3 regions of the Myceligenerans halotolerans genome follow, and region 3 is predicted to be linked to each of the others. Evidence: riboswitches for the same ligand, from Rfam matches in the RefSeq annotation. Region 3 holds a riboswitch; each other region holds the start of a gene.
What was found. A riboswitch is a leader RNA that binds a small molecule or an ion and turns the genes downstream of it on or off. The one in region 3 is predicted to bind thiamine pyrophosphate.
Positions count from the first base shown of each region.

Region 1: another riboswitch for thiamine pyrophosphate. It lies ahead of ACYVK5_RS24675 (thiamine ABC transporter substrate-binding protein); the one in region 3 lies ahead of thiC (phosphomethylpyrimidine synthase ThiC).
Region 2: another riboswitch for thiamine pyrophosphate. It lies ahead of thiD (bifunctional hydroxymethylpyrimidine kinase/phosphomethylpyrimidine kinase); the one in region 3 lies ahead of thiC (phosphomethylpyrimidine synthase ThiC).

Region 1 is NZ_BAAGRL010000057.1:157,872-162,046, reverse strand. Features, by position in the region: gene ACYVK5_RS24700 (RrF2 family transcriptional regulator) at 1-382, opposite strand, end outside; gene ACYVK5_RS24695 (MogA/MoaB family molybdenum cofactor biosynthesis protein) at 482-1,000, shown strand; gene ACYVK5_RS24690 (MoaD/ThiS family protein) at 1,151-1,393, opposite strand; gene moaC (cyclic pyranopterin monophosphate synthase MoaC) at 1,390-1,872, opposite strand; gene ACYVK5_RS24680 (DUF4235 domain-containing protein) at 1,977-2,264, opposite strand; TPP riboswitch at 2,314-2,431, shown strand; gene ACYVK5_RS24675 (thiamine ABC transporter substrate-binding protein) at 2,431-3,450, shown strand; gene ACYVK5_RS24670 (ABC transporter permease) at 3,447-4,175, shown strand, end outside.
Region 2 is NZ_BAAGRL010000021.1:182,553-186,727, reverse strand. Features, by position in the region: gene ACYVK5_RS14350 (HpcH/HpaI aldolase/citrate lyase family protein) at 1-883, shown strand, start outside; TPP riboswitch at 1,000-1,097, shown strand; gene thiD (bifunctional hydroxymethylpyrimidine kinase/phosphomethylpyrimidine kinase) at 1,198-2,040, shown strand; gene ACYVK5_RS14340 (hypothetical protein) at 2,056-2,634, opposite strand; gene ACYVK5_RS14335 (hypothetical protein) at 2,690-3,457, opposite strand; gene ACYVK5_RS14330 (pyridoxal phosphate-dependent decarboxylase family protein) at 3,700-4,175, shown strand, end outside.
Region 3 is NZ_BAAGRL010000004.1:364,909-369,083, forward strand. Features, by position in the region: gene ACYVK5_RS02535 (hypothetical protein) at 1-327, opposite strand, end outside; gene ACYVK5_RS02540 (UDP-N-acetylglucosamine--N-acetylmuramyl-(pentapeptide) pyrophosphoryl-undecaprenol N-acetylglucosamine transferase) at 430-1,689, opposite strand; gene ACYVK5_RS02545 (hypothetical protein) at 1,811-2,023, opposite strand; TPP riboswitch at 2,134-2,238, shown strand; gene thiC (phosphomethylpyrimidine synthase ThiC) at 2,233-3,999, shown strand.

The DNA of each region.
Region 1 (4,175 bases), on a different contig from region 3:
CTAGCGTCACCTGCTCCAGGACCGTGCGGACGTTGGCGCGGAGCGCGACCCAGACCTGGAGCAACGGCGCCGCCGGGCCCTGGTACTCCAGATCGGAAGGGCGCTTGCCGCGCACGAAGACGAGCGGCCCGTCCACGGCGCGGATGACGTCGGCGATCGTGACCTGGTCCGCGGGCCGGGCCAGGCGGTAGCCACCGCCCGCGCCGCGCTGGCTGATGACGAGCCCGTCCCGGCGCAGGTCGCTGAGGATGCCCTCCAGGAACCGGTAGGGGATGTCCTGCGCGGATGCCAGGGCTTCCGCGCGAACGGGCACGTCGAGGTCGGCGGCCGCGAGTTCGGCAGCGGCCCTCACGGCGTAGTCGGCTCGAGCGGAGATCCTCATGCCCCTATTGTCTACCGGAATTAGCGGTTAAGGGACCCGACCGGCGCGGTCCAAGGCGCGCACGGCACGTGCCGCCGGCCGACCTTCTAGGGTGTAGTCATGACTTCCGACCGCGCCGCCGTCATCACCGTGTCGGACCGCTGTGCCCGCGGAGAGTCGGAGAATCGCTCCGGTCCCCTCGTGGTGCAGGTACTCGCCGAGCATGGGATCAGCGACGTCGTCACCCGCGTCGTACCGGACGGCATCGAGTCCGTCCGGGATGTCCTGCGGTGGACGCTCGCCCAGCAGGCCCGGCTCATCTTCACCACCGGAGGTACGGGGGTCACCCCTCGCGATCTCACGCCCGAGGGCACCCGTGGCCTCCTCGCCACGGAGATCCCAGGCATCGCCGAAGCGATCCGCGCCCAGGGCGCGAACGCGGGCGTCCCCACCGCGGTCCTGTCCCGGGGCCTCGCCGGCATCATCCGGATGCCCGACGGCGGCCGGCCCGCGCTCGTCGTGAACCTGCCCGGATCGACGGGAGGGGCCCGGGACGGCGCCGAGGTCGTCATGCCGCTCTGGCCGCACATCCGCGACCAGCTCGACGGCGGCGACCACACCTCCGCACCCACGTCGTAGCCCACCCGGTGGCCCACCCGTCGGATGAGGGCCGGTTCTCACGCGGTGTCGACAGCTCGAAGCTGTCAGCCGGTTCGGCGGCGGCGACGCGCGCCTGACAGAGCCGCAGCGGCCCGCGGACAGACAAGGCCGCGGCACACGCCGGAGCGATCAGCCGCCCGCGAACGGCGGGAGCACGTCCACTGTCGTCCCGTCCGGGACCGGAGTCCCGTCCGACGCCGCCCGGGCTCCAGCCACCAGAAGCGTGCACTTCGGCAGGACCTCGCTCAGCCCTGCCCCGTGCCGCGCGGCCAGCTCGGCCCGCAGCCCGCCTGCCGTCGTCGGGCCCGGGACGTCTTCCGTGCCGACACCCGACGCCTCTCGCGCTCCCGCGAAGTACCGCACCTGGATCATGGCGTCCCGGCCTCCGGACGAACCCAGTCACCCGACTTGCCGCCGGTCTTCGCCACGAGGCGGACGTCCGCGAGCGACACCGACTTGTCCAGGCCCTTGACCATGTCGACCACCGCCAGCCCGGCGACCGACACCGCGGTCAGCGCCTCCATCTCCACACCGGTGCGGTCGGCGGTGCGGACGGTGGCGGAGATGTGGACGCCGTCGTCGGTGACCTCGAGGTCCACCACCGCACCGTGCACGCCGATCACGTGTGCGAGGGGCAGGAGCTCGGCGGTGCGCTTGGCGCCCGCGATGCCGGCGATCCGGGCCACGGCGAGCACGTCGCCCTTCGGCACGTCCCCTGAGCGCAGGGCGGCCACGACGTCGGGCGCGCACGCGACGTGACCGGTCGCCGTCGCGGAACGAACGGTGGGCTGCTTGGCGGTGACGTCGACCATGCGGGCCTGGCCCCGGTCGTCGAGATGCGTGAAGGTCACGTGCTCAGCGTAGGAGATCGCGCGCCCGCTCTCACCGCCGTCCGTCCCTGGCGTTCCGCCCCGCTGTCGTCCCGGGGGCCGACCGGCCGGCCCCCGGGACGCGGTCATGACGAGCGAGCCGCCGAACGGGCGGCGATCCGGGCCACCGCCCGCTGCGCGCCGCGCGCGGCGACACGCTTGGCGAGCACGGCCGTCCCGGCGGCGACCGCGGCGAACACGGTCGCCTGGACCATGTCGAGTTCCGGGTCGTCAGGCTTGGTAGGTGCGTCTTTACCGGTGACCTGCTTCCAGATCAGCGCCAGAGCCTTCTGTGCCGCCCATCCGGCGGCGAACGTGAGGGCAATGGTGCCGATCTTCACCGCAAGTGTCGGTTCCGTCTCATTCTCGGCCACGGACCCACCGTATCGGCATCCGTGTCGGACAGCAGAGGTAGGCTGCCGAGAACAACGACAGGGGAGCCCCCGCCACCGAACGACGCGGGCGCTGAGAGTGCGGTTCGCCGCAGACCCTCGAACCTGATCCGGTTAGCACCGGTGGAGGAAGTCGAAAGGACCTTTCATGACCATGTTCCGCCGTACCGCCGTGACCGCGGCGACAGCTGCGTCCGCCGCGGCCGCCCTGCTGCTCACCGGCTGCACCGGGCAGCCCGCCGGCGAGCAGGACGCCGATGCCTCGCCGGCGTCGGACACCGTCACGCTCGTCACGCACGACTCGTTCGCCCTCAGCGACGGCATCCTCGAGGAGTTCGAGGAGGAGAGCGGGTACACGGTCGAGGTGAACGCCGCCGGAGACGCCGGCACGCTCGCGAACCAGCTCGTGCTGACCAAGGACGCGCCGCTCGGCGACGCGGTGTTCGGTATCGACAACACGTTCGCGTCGCGCGTCACCGACGAGGGCGTGATCTCCGGCGACCTCGAGCAGATCGACCAGGGCGACGTCTGCATCAACGCGGACAAGGAGTGGCTCGCCGAGCAGAACCTGGACGCCCCCGAGACCCTCGAGGACCTCGCCGAGCCCGAGTACCAGGGCCTGCTCGTCGTGACGAACCCCGCGACGTCGTCCCCCGGACTCGCGTTCCTGCTGGCCACGTACGACGCGTTCGGGCCCAACGGCTTCGGCGACTACTGGTCGGCGCTGCGGGAGAACGACGTCAAGGTCGTCGACTCCTGGGAGGACGCCTACTACGTCGACTTCTCCGGCGCGGACGGGGAGGGCGACCGCCCGCTCGTCCTGTCGTACGCGACGTCGCCGGCCTACACCGTGACCGAGGACGGCGAGTCGACCACCACCGCGCTGCTCGAGACCTGCTTCCGCCAGGAGGAGTACGCCGGCGTGCTGACCGGCGCCGAGAACCCGGACGGCGCCTGGGAGCTGGTGAGGTTCCTGCAGTCGGAGACGGTCCAGGCGGACCTGCCCGGTTCGATGTACATGTATCCGGCCGACGAGGACGTCGCCCTGCCCGAGGAGTGGGCCAAGCACGCCCCGCTCGCCGACGACCCGTACCAGGTGGATCCGGCGGAGATCGCGGAGCACCGTGACGAGTGGATCGAGGCGTGGACCGCGATCGTGCTGGGATGAGCGCCCGGCGGACGTCCGATCCGCGAGGGTTCCATGCGCGGACGCGTTCACGGGCCCCAGGGGGCCCTCCACTTCGGGAAAGATACGTCCGCGCCTGGTCCCCTGACGCTCCGGCAATCCGCCGAGCGCTCGCCTGGGGCACGGTCGCGCTCATCCCGCTGCTGTTTGTGGGGCTGTTCTTCGCGTGGCCCGTGGCGACGCTGGTGGCGCGCGGATTCGTCGCCGACGGCGCGCTCGACCTGACCGGGTTCGCGGACGTCCTCGGCCGCCCGCGTACCTGGCGCCTGGTCGGCCTGACGCTCGCCCAGTCCCTCCTCGGTACGGCGTTCTCGCTCCTCGCCGGACTGCCCGTCGCGTTCCTCCTGTACCGCCGCGCGTTCCCCGGCCGAGGCCTGCTGCGCGGACTGGTGACCGTCCCCTTCGTGCTCCCGACCGTGGTGGTCGGCGTGGCGTTCCGCAGCCTGTTCGTGCCCGACGGCGCGCTCGGGTTCCTCGGCCTGGAGGAGACCCTGGGCGGGATCGTCGTCGCGCTCGTCTTCTTCAACCTCTCCGTCGTGGTGCGCACCGTGGGCGGGCTCTGGGAGCGCCTCGACCCTCGCGCCGAGCAGGCGGCCGCCGCACTCGGCGCCTCGCCCCAGCGCGTGTGGTGGACGGTCACGCTGCCGTCGCTGGCCCCCGCGCTCGTCTCGGCGGCGTCGGTCGTGTTCCTCTTCTGCGCGACGGCG
Region 2 (4,175 bases), on a different contig from region 3:
GGACCGGCCCGACCGGTTCGCCAAGGCCGCGTCCCGGGCGGACGGCGTGATCCTCGACCTCGAGGACGCCGTCGCGCCCGGGGCGCGGCCGGCCGCGCGCGAGGCCCTCGTCGCGGCGGGCCGCGCGGCACGGGGTAGCAGCAGGGTCGGCGGTTCCCGCGGCAGGGATGCGTCCCGTGGCGGCTCCGGCGAGCCGGGGGCCGACGAGGCCCTCGCTCTCGCGCCCGAGCGCACGATCGTGCGCGTCAACCCGCCCGGGACTCCGGATCACGAGCTCGATCTCGCGGCGGTCCGGGCCACGCCGTTCCGCACGGTCATGGTTGCCAAGGCGGACGCGAGCCTGCCGGTGCTGGACGGGCTGGACGTCGTGGCGCTGTGCGAGACGGCGGCCGGTGTCGTGGACGCGGTCGCGCTCGCCCGGCGGGAGGGCGTCGTGGCCCTCATGTGGGGTGCGGAGGACCTGGTTGCCTCCTTGGGGGGTACGTCCAGCCGGTTCGGCCCGGGGGAACGGGATCCGGGGGCGTACCGGGACGTGGCGCGGCATGCCCGGGCGACGGTCCTGCTGGCCGCGGGCGCGGCCGGGAAGCAGGCGATCGACGCGGTCCACCTGGACATCGACGACCTCGACGGCCTGCGCGCGGAGGCCGTGGACGCCGTCGCGTCCGGCTTCGCGGCCACGGCGTGCATCCACCCGAGGCATGTCGGGGTCATCCGGGACGCCTACGCCCCCACCCCGGAGGAGGTGGCGCGTGCCGAGCGGATCCTCGCGGCGGCGGACCACGAGGCCGGGGGAGGCGCGGGGGTGTTCGCGCTGGACGGCGTGATGGTGGACGAGCCCGTCCTGCGCCATGCCCGCGCGGTCCTGGCCCGGGCCGGCGCGTGACGACGCCGGGCTTGCCCCGGTACGGGTGTGCACGTGACCCTGGTGTGATGGATCGGACACGGCGCCGAGCCGGACTTTTGTCGACAAACCAGCCTTCTGCTGCGTAAACTAGGAAAGAAATCGACACGGGGTGCTGCAATCGTGGCAGCTGAGAACACACCCGTCGAACCTGATCCAGGTAGTGCCGGCGAAGGGAATGTCGAGATGCGCGCAACAGGGAATCGTCTCCCGGCCACGGTCATGACGACGGCCATGCCGCTGCCTGCGGCCACGGCGACGGCGGTGGGTGCGGCGGGCGAGCCGGCGGTGGCGTCATGAGAGTCCCGCGCGTGCTGTCGATCGCCGGATCCGACCCGTCGGGCGGGGCGGGAATCCAGGCGGACCTGAAGTCGATCGCCGCCCACGGCGGCTACGGGATGGCCGTGATCACGGCCCTGACCGCGCAGAACACCCAGGGCGTGCGGGCGGTCCACACGCCGCCCGCGGCGTTCGTCGCCCAGCAGCTGGACGCCGTCAGCGACGACATCGAGGTCGACGCGGTCAAGATCGGGATGCTGGGCACGGCGTGCGCGGCCGACGTCGTCGGCGTCTGGCTCGAGCGCGTCCGCCCGCCCGTCGTCGTGCTCGACCCCGTCATGATCGCCACCAGTGGCGACCGCCTGCTGGAGCCGAGGGCGGAGGCGGCGCTGCGGGACCTGCTGTCCCTGGCCGACGTCGTCACCCCGAACATCCCCGAGCTGGCCGTGCTCACCGGCGGGTCCGAGGCCGTCACGTGGGCGCAGGCGCTCGCGCAGGCGCGCGAGGTGGCGTCCGTGCACGACGTGCTGGTCCTGGCCAAGGGCGGCCACCTGCTCGCGTCCGACACGCCGGACGCGCTGGTCTCGGCCCACGGCGAGGTGGCGGGCGTCAGCGGGCCGCGCCTGGTGGCCACCAGCACGCACGGCACGGGGTGCTCCCTGTCCTCGGCGCTGGCGACGCTGCGGGTCGTGACCGGCTCGTGGCCCGAGGCGCTGCGGCGTGCGACGACGTGGTTGCGTGCGGCCATCGCCCGGGGCGAGAGTCTGCGGGTGGGCGGCCCGGGCGGTCACGGCCCGGTGGACCACCTGGGCATGCTCTGGGACGCCGCGGGCGTCCGCGCGCGAGCCCTGGAGTCCTGACCCGCCCGCCGTCCGCTATCCGATGAGGAGGCCGGCGGCCGCGGCGGTCAGGGCGGCCCCGGCGGCGATCCACGCGATGAGCACGTCGCGGCGGGCGCGGGCCTGGACCTGCTCCAGCGCCTGGTGCAGCACGGTGACCTCCTCGCGGGTGGCGGCGAGCTCGCCGACCACCGAGGTGGCCGCCGCATGTGCCGCGGCGGCCTCCTCGCGGGCGGTCCGTGCGTCGGCCCGGGCCCGCTCGGCGGTGATGGCCGCCTGGGACGCGGCGCCGGCGGCCTGGGCGGCGGCTGCCTCGGCTGCCTCTGCGGCGCGGCGCAGGTGCTTGCGGTCCTTGCTCTCGGACGGGGTGGGGGCGTGCACCATCGCGGAGCCGCCGACCCGGGCGCCGTCGGCTCCCGCGGGGTCGCTCATGCCGGCGTCGACGGTGGGCTGGGAGACCGTCGCGTCGCCCGGGTGTCCGGTGTCCGGGTCGTCGGTCCGGGCGAGCTGCGCCTGGACCCCGGCCTTGAGGTCCGCGATGAGGGGCCGGGGATCCCAGGCCATCCGCTGAGGCCTGTGCGCCGCGTGCCGCGGGGAGTCGTCGAGGGGCGCCATGGCGATGAAGGTGCCAGCGCGAACACCGCCCGGGGTGCGCCGGCCGCCTCTCGTCTCAGAGGGCGAACGCCGCTCCGAGGGCGGCCAGTGCCAGCACGACGGCGACGACCGCGACGACGGTGGCCGTGCCCGCCTTCTTCGCCGCACCGGCCGCCGCGTCGCGGGCGGCGGTGGCGGACTTCTCGGCGTCGGCCAGCGATACCGCCAGGCGGGCGAGCTCGTCGCGCTGTGCCTCGGTCTTCTCGCGCAGGCCGGCGATCGCGCGGTCCGCAGCCTCGGTGGCGTCGGTGGTGGCGGTGACCCGCTGCTCGACGTCGTCGATCCGCGCGGCCGCGGTCTCGCGGGCCTCGCGCGTCTCGGCGCGGGCCTCGTCCAGGCCCTGCCGCGCGGCGTCGGCCGTCTCCGCGGCGGCGTCGGCGCGGGCCCGGGCTTGCGCGACGTCCTCGCCGGTGCGGCGGTCGAGCTCGTCGAGCCGGGTCAGGAGCTGGGCGGCGGCGTCGCCACCGGCGGCCGACAGGTCGCGCTTGCCGGTGTCGAGGAAGGCGTCGGCCCAGGTGCGGCGCTTCTTGCCGGTCTTGGTCCGGCGCGGCTCGTCGTCGCCGGCGTGCGCGGCGGCCTCGGCGGCGGCGCGCACGTGCGGCGGGATGTCGACGGACGGCGCCGGGTACTCCTCGGGGTCGCCGGACTGTTCGTCGTCGCGCGCGCCGCTCTCGGAGTCGGGGATCTTGATCGGGGCGGTCAGGAGCTCCCGCAGCCGTTCGATGCGGCCGTCGTCCTCGGTGGCGTCACTGTCGTCAGAGGTGATCTGGCGCTCGTCGCTCATGGGGGAAACGTACCGATCTGGGCGACTCCGCGCGACGTTTCCGCCGTCGTGTCGCGGAATTGGTGCCGGGATCGTCCGCGGGCGTGACGTCCGGCACAGCGCGCGACGGTTGGACATGGGGGAAGTGTCGGCTAACTTAGGTCAGGCATGCCTAACCATTGCCGCGTGGTGCCGGGAGGCCGTCGTGACGGCGGACCGGGGGCGTGCTCGTCCTGTCGGTCCCCATCCGAGGAGCCTCGCGCATGTCCTCAGCCCTGCCCGCAGCAGCCCGCAGCGCCACCACCGTGACGTCGTCGTCCGCCGTTCCCGGCACGAGCCGCACCACCGCGCCGCACGACGGTGCCGCACTGCTGCGCGGCGACACCGCCGCCGACTACGCGCGTGCCACGCGGGCGGTGGTGGACGACGTCGCCCGCCGCGTCGCGGCCGTCAGGCAGCCGTTCAGCGGTGCGGGGCGGGTGGAGCTCGGCGAGCGCTGCGACGCCGTCGATCTCGACGCGCCGGGCATCGGGACCGAGGGTGCGCTGGCCGAGGCGGCCGACCTGTACGCGGGCAACGCGGTGTGGTTCCACCACCCGGCCTACGCCGCGCACCTGAACTGCCCGGTCGCCGTGCCGGCGGTCGCCGCGGACGCGATGGCGTCCGCGATCAACACCTCGCTGGACACCTACGACCAGTCGGGCGCCGCGACCCTCATGGAGCGCCGCCTGGTCGACTG
Region 3 (4,175 bases):
GAAGATCTGGGAGAACAGGCGGAGTCGCTGGTAGGCCCACCTCCAGCCCTGCGCGGCTCGCCAGGCGAAGTAGAACAGGGTGAGGGTCATGGCGAGCACGACGATGGTGCGCATCCAGACCGCGAACGGGACGGCTTGTCCGTCCTGGGCCAGGACGACGGCGAAGATGACGGCGCCGATTCCGATGACGAGTTCGGCGGCCAGGAGCCACGTGATCCAGGTGAACGCGCGCCGGGTCTTCGGGTGCGTACGGGCCTTCTCGGGAACCTGGACGCCGGACTGGCGTCCGCCGGCGATTCGGTCGATGCGCGACAGCAGATTCTCGATGGTGGGCACGCTCCGAGCCTAGGAGAGTGTCTGCGAACAGGCCCGCCCGGGAGACTCCCGGGCTCATGGACCGCGCTGGACGTGCGCGACCAGTGCAGTCCCCTACCGGAACTGGTGATTCCTGCCGGTATCGGACGTGGATCGTGCAGGTTGAGCGTCCCTCGATTGTCGGCGGATGCCGCGACGATCCGCGCTGCGGTCACGGCCCCGGGCGGCGTTCAGCAACACGTCCACCAGCCTTTCGACCGCGTCCGGGCGGCCGTGCTCCCGGGCGGCGTGAGCCATGCGCTCGCGTCGCCCGGCGTCGTCCAGCAGTGGTTCGATCCTGGCCTGGAGATCCGCTGCGGCGATATCGCCCTCAAGAACGACCGCCGCACCGACGTCTCGCAGACGATGTGCGTTGTGCGCCTGCTCGTTACCCGCCGACGACGCCAGCGGCACCAGCAGCGAGGGCTTGCCCAGGGCGGTCAGCTCCGCGATCGTGCCCGCCCCTGAACGGGACACCACCACGTCGGCCAGTGCCAGCACGTCCGGTAGCTCGGTCCCCACGAACCCCAGTACCCGATACCGGCCCGCCGCCTCCGGCGGCAGCCCGGCCGCCGCCTCGCGCATCGTCTCCACGTTGGCCGGACCGCACTGATGGATCACGTTCGCCCGGCCCAGCAGCCACGGCAACGACTGCGCGATCAGCGTGTTGATCTGCACCGAACCCTGCGCCCCACCGGTCACGTACACCACCGGCAGACCGGGATCGAAGGAATCGAGACCGAGCACGTCGACCGCCTTGATCGCCTCACCCGACAGCACCTCCGCACGCACCGGATTCCCCGTCACGACCGCCCGCTGCCGCGCTCCTTCGGGCAGCAGATCGAGCGTGGAGGGCGAGGACACGGCCACCCTGCTCGCCCCGCGCACCAGCGCACGATTCGCCAGCCCGAGACGGACCGTCTGCTCATGCACCACCAGAGGCCGCCGCAACATCGCCGCCGCCAGACCGATCGGAACCGCCACGTACCCGCCCGTCGACAGCACGGCATCGGGCCGGAACCCGGAAACCACCCCATGCGCTTGCGCCACACCGACCGGCACCCGGGCCAGGTCCCGCATGTTCTCCACGCTCAGCATCGCCAACGGATTGGACGCCCGACGAATCTTGCCTGTCGCCACCGGCGCGAACTCGATCCCCTCCTCCTGCGCGACACGCTCTTCCAGACCACCCGCAGCGCCTGCCCACAACACCCGCACCACGACGCCCTCCACCGCGAGCCGCGCCTGCAACGCCTGCGCCGTCGTCAAGGCCGGATACGTGTGACCACCCGTCCCACCGCCGGTCACCAGCAGCCGGAACTCACCAGCACTCACGAAGGAAACCCCCAGGTCGGCGGCAGTATCAGGGCCTGTCACGAGGACCGTACAGCCTCTTCTCCACGATCTCCAGCAACGGTGCGATGCGGCTCGGCACGCCCGTCATGCGCACACCGTGTCAGCCCTCCTCTGGCTGCGCAGGTCGGTTCAGCACCGCCACGGTGCCGTCGCCGTCGACCCGGAGGCGCCGCGGGTCGCCGTCGGCGAGATCGAGCGCGGCTTCGAGCAGAACCGGGTGGACGGAGCCCCACCGGGCAGGCAGCCAGTGGTAGGTGCGCAAGGCGTCGAGAACCGGCCCTGGGGGTACGCGTTGCACTGTCATGTCGTCCACGGCGTCATATCATCCCAGGTCAGAGGCCTGTTTGCGAACCAGGTGGCGCTCGCTGAAGATGTACGGCCCCACAGTTGACGCGCGACTGCCGACGTGTTGTAACGTGACCCTCGATCCCACGGGTGCCCTCGCAAGGGCTGAGATCGGGCTGTCGCGGCCCGGACCGTCGAACCTGACCGGGTAATTCCGGCGTAGGAAGTTGGAGAGTGATGACCACCATCCCTTCGCGCACGCTCGCGTACGACGTCGACCACGAGAGCGGCCTGCGGGTCCCTGTCACCGAGATCACCCTCGCGCCGTCGCCCGACGGCACCCCGAACGCCCCCGTCCGGGTCTACCGGACCGACGGTCCGGCGTGCGACCCGAACCACGGGCTTCCGGCGGCTCGCGCCGAGTGGATCGCGGAACGCGGCGACACCGAGGAGTACGAGGGCCGCCCACCCGCGGCGGCCGACGACGGCCGGCGCCGTCGCCCCGCCGAGGACGAATGGAAGGGCACGCAGCGGCCACCGCGCCGGGCGCTTCCCGGGCGCACCGTCACCCAGATGCACTACGCCCGTCGCGGCGAGATCACCCCGGAGATGCGGTTCGTGGCCCTCCGGGAGGGCTGCGACGTCGAACTGGTCCGGTCCGAGGTCGCCGCGGGGCGCGCCATCATCCCGAACAACGTCAACCACCCCGAGTCCGAACCGATGATCATCGGCCGGGCCTTCACGGTGAAGGTGAACGCGAACATCGGGAACTCCGCCGTGCACAGCTCCATCGCGGAGGAGGTGGAGAAGCTGCAGTGGGCGACCCGCTGGGGCGCGGACACCGTGATGGACCTGTCCACCGGCGACGCCATCCACACCACGCGGGAGTGGCTCCTGCGCAACTCGCCGGTCCCGATCGGTACCGTGCCGATCTACCAGGCACTGGAGAAGGTGAACGGCGACGCGAACGCGCTGACCTGGGAGATCTACCGCGACACCGTGATCGAGCAGTGCGAGCAGGGTGTGGACTACATGACCGTGCACGCCGGCGTGCTGCTGCGGTACGTGCCGCTCACGGCGGACCGCGTCACGGGGATCGTCTCGCGTGGTGGCTCGATCATGGCCGGCTGGTGCCTCGCGCACCACCGGGAGAGCTTCCTCTACACGCACTTCGACGAGCTGTGCGAGATCTTCGCCGCCTACGACGTCGCGTTCTCCCTGGGTGACGGCCTACGCCCCGGCTCCATCGCGGACGCGAACGATGCCGCCCAGTTCGCCGAGCTCGACACCCTCGCCGAGCTCACGAAGCGGGCCTGGGAGTACGACGTGCAGGTCATGGTCGAGGGCCCCGGCCACGTCCCGCTGCACCTCGTCCGGGAGAACGTGGAGCGGCAGCAGGAACTGTGCGACGGCGCGCCGTTCTACACGCTCGGCCCGCTCGTCACCGACATCGCCCCCGGCTACGACCACATCACCTCGGCGATCGGCGCCGCCGAGATCGCCCGGTACGGCACCGCGATGCTCTGCTACGTCACGCCCAAGGAGCACCTCGGCCTGCCGAACAAGGACGACGTGCGCACCGGCGTCGTCACCTACAAGATCGCGGCGCACGCCGCCGACATCGCCAAGGGGCACCCCGGTGCGCGTGAGCGCGACGACGCCCTGAGCAAGGCCCGATTCGAGTTCCGCTGGCGCGACCAGTTCGCGCTCTCGCTCGACCCGGAGCTCGCGCAGGAGTTCCACGACGAGACGCTTCCGGCGGAGGCCGCCAAGACGGCGCACTTCTGCTCGATGTGCGGGCCGAAGTTCTGCTCCATGAAGATCTCGCAGGACATCCGCGACGAGTTCGGCGGCGCGGCCGAACAGCAGGTGATTGCCGGTGCGGCGCCGGGCGCGCTCACGGAGGCCGAGGCCCGCGCCGGCATGGCGGCCAAGTCGGAGGAGTTCCTCGCCGCGGGCGGCACGGTCTACCTCCCGGACCCCCAGGTCGGCGCCTCGAGCTGACAGGCGGTGCCGGGCCTCTGGTCAGGCAGGGCCCGGCGCCCTCGTCCGACTGGGCCCGGCACCCCCGTCCGACGGCACCCCCGTCCGACGGCACCCCCGTCCGACGGCGCGGCGGCGACCCGGATGGGCGGCGAACCGTCCCGCTGGCCGGACGGGGCCGGAACCCGGCTACCAGC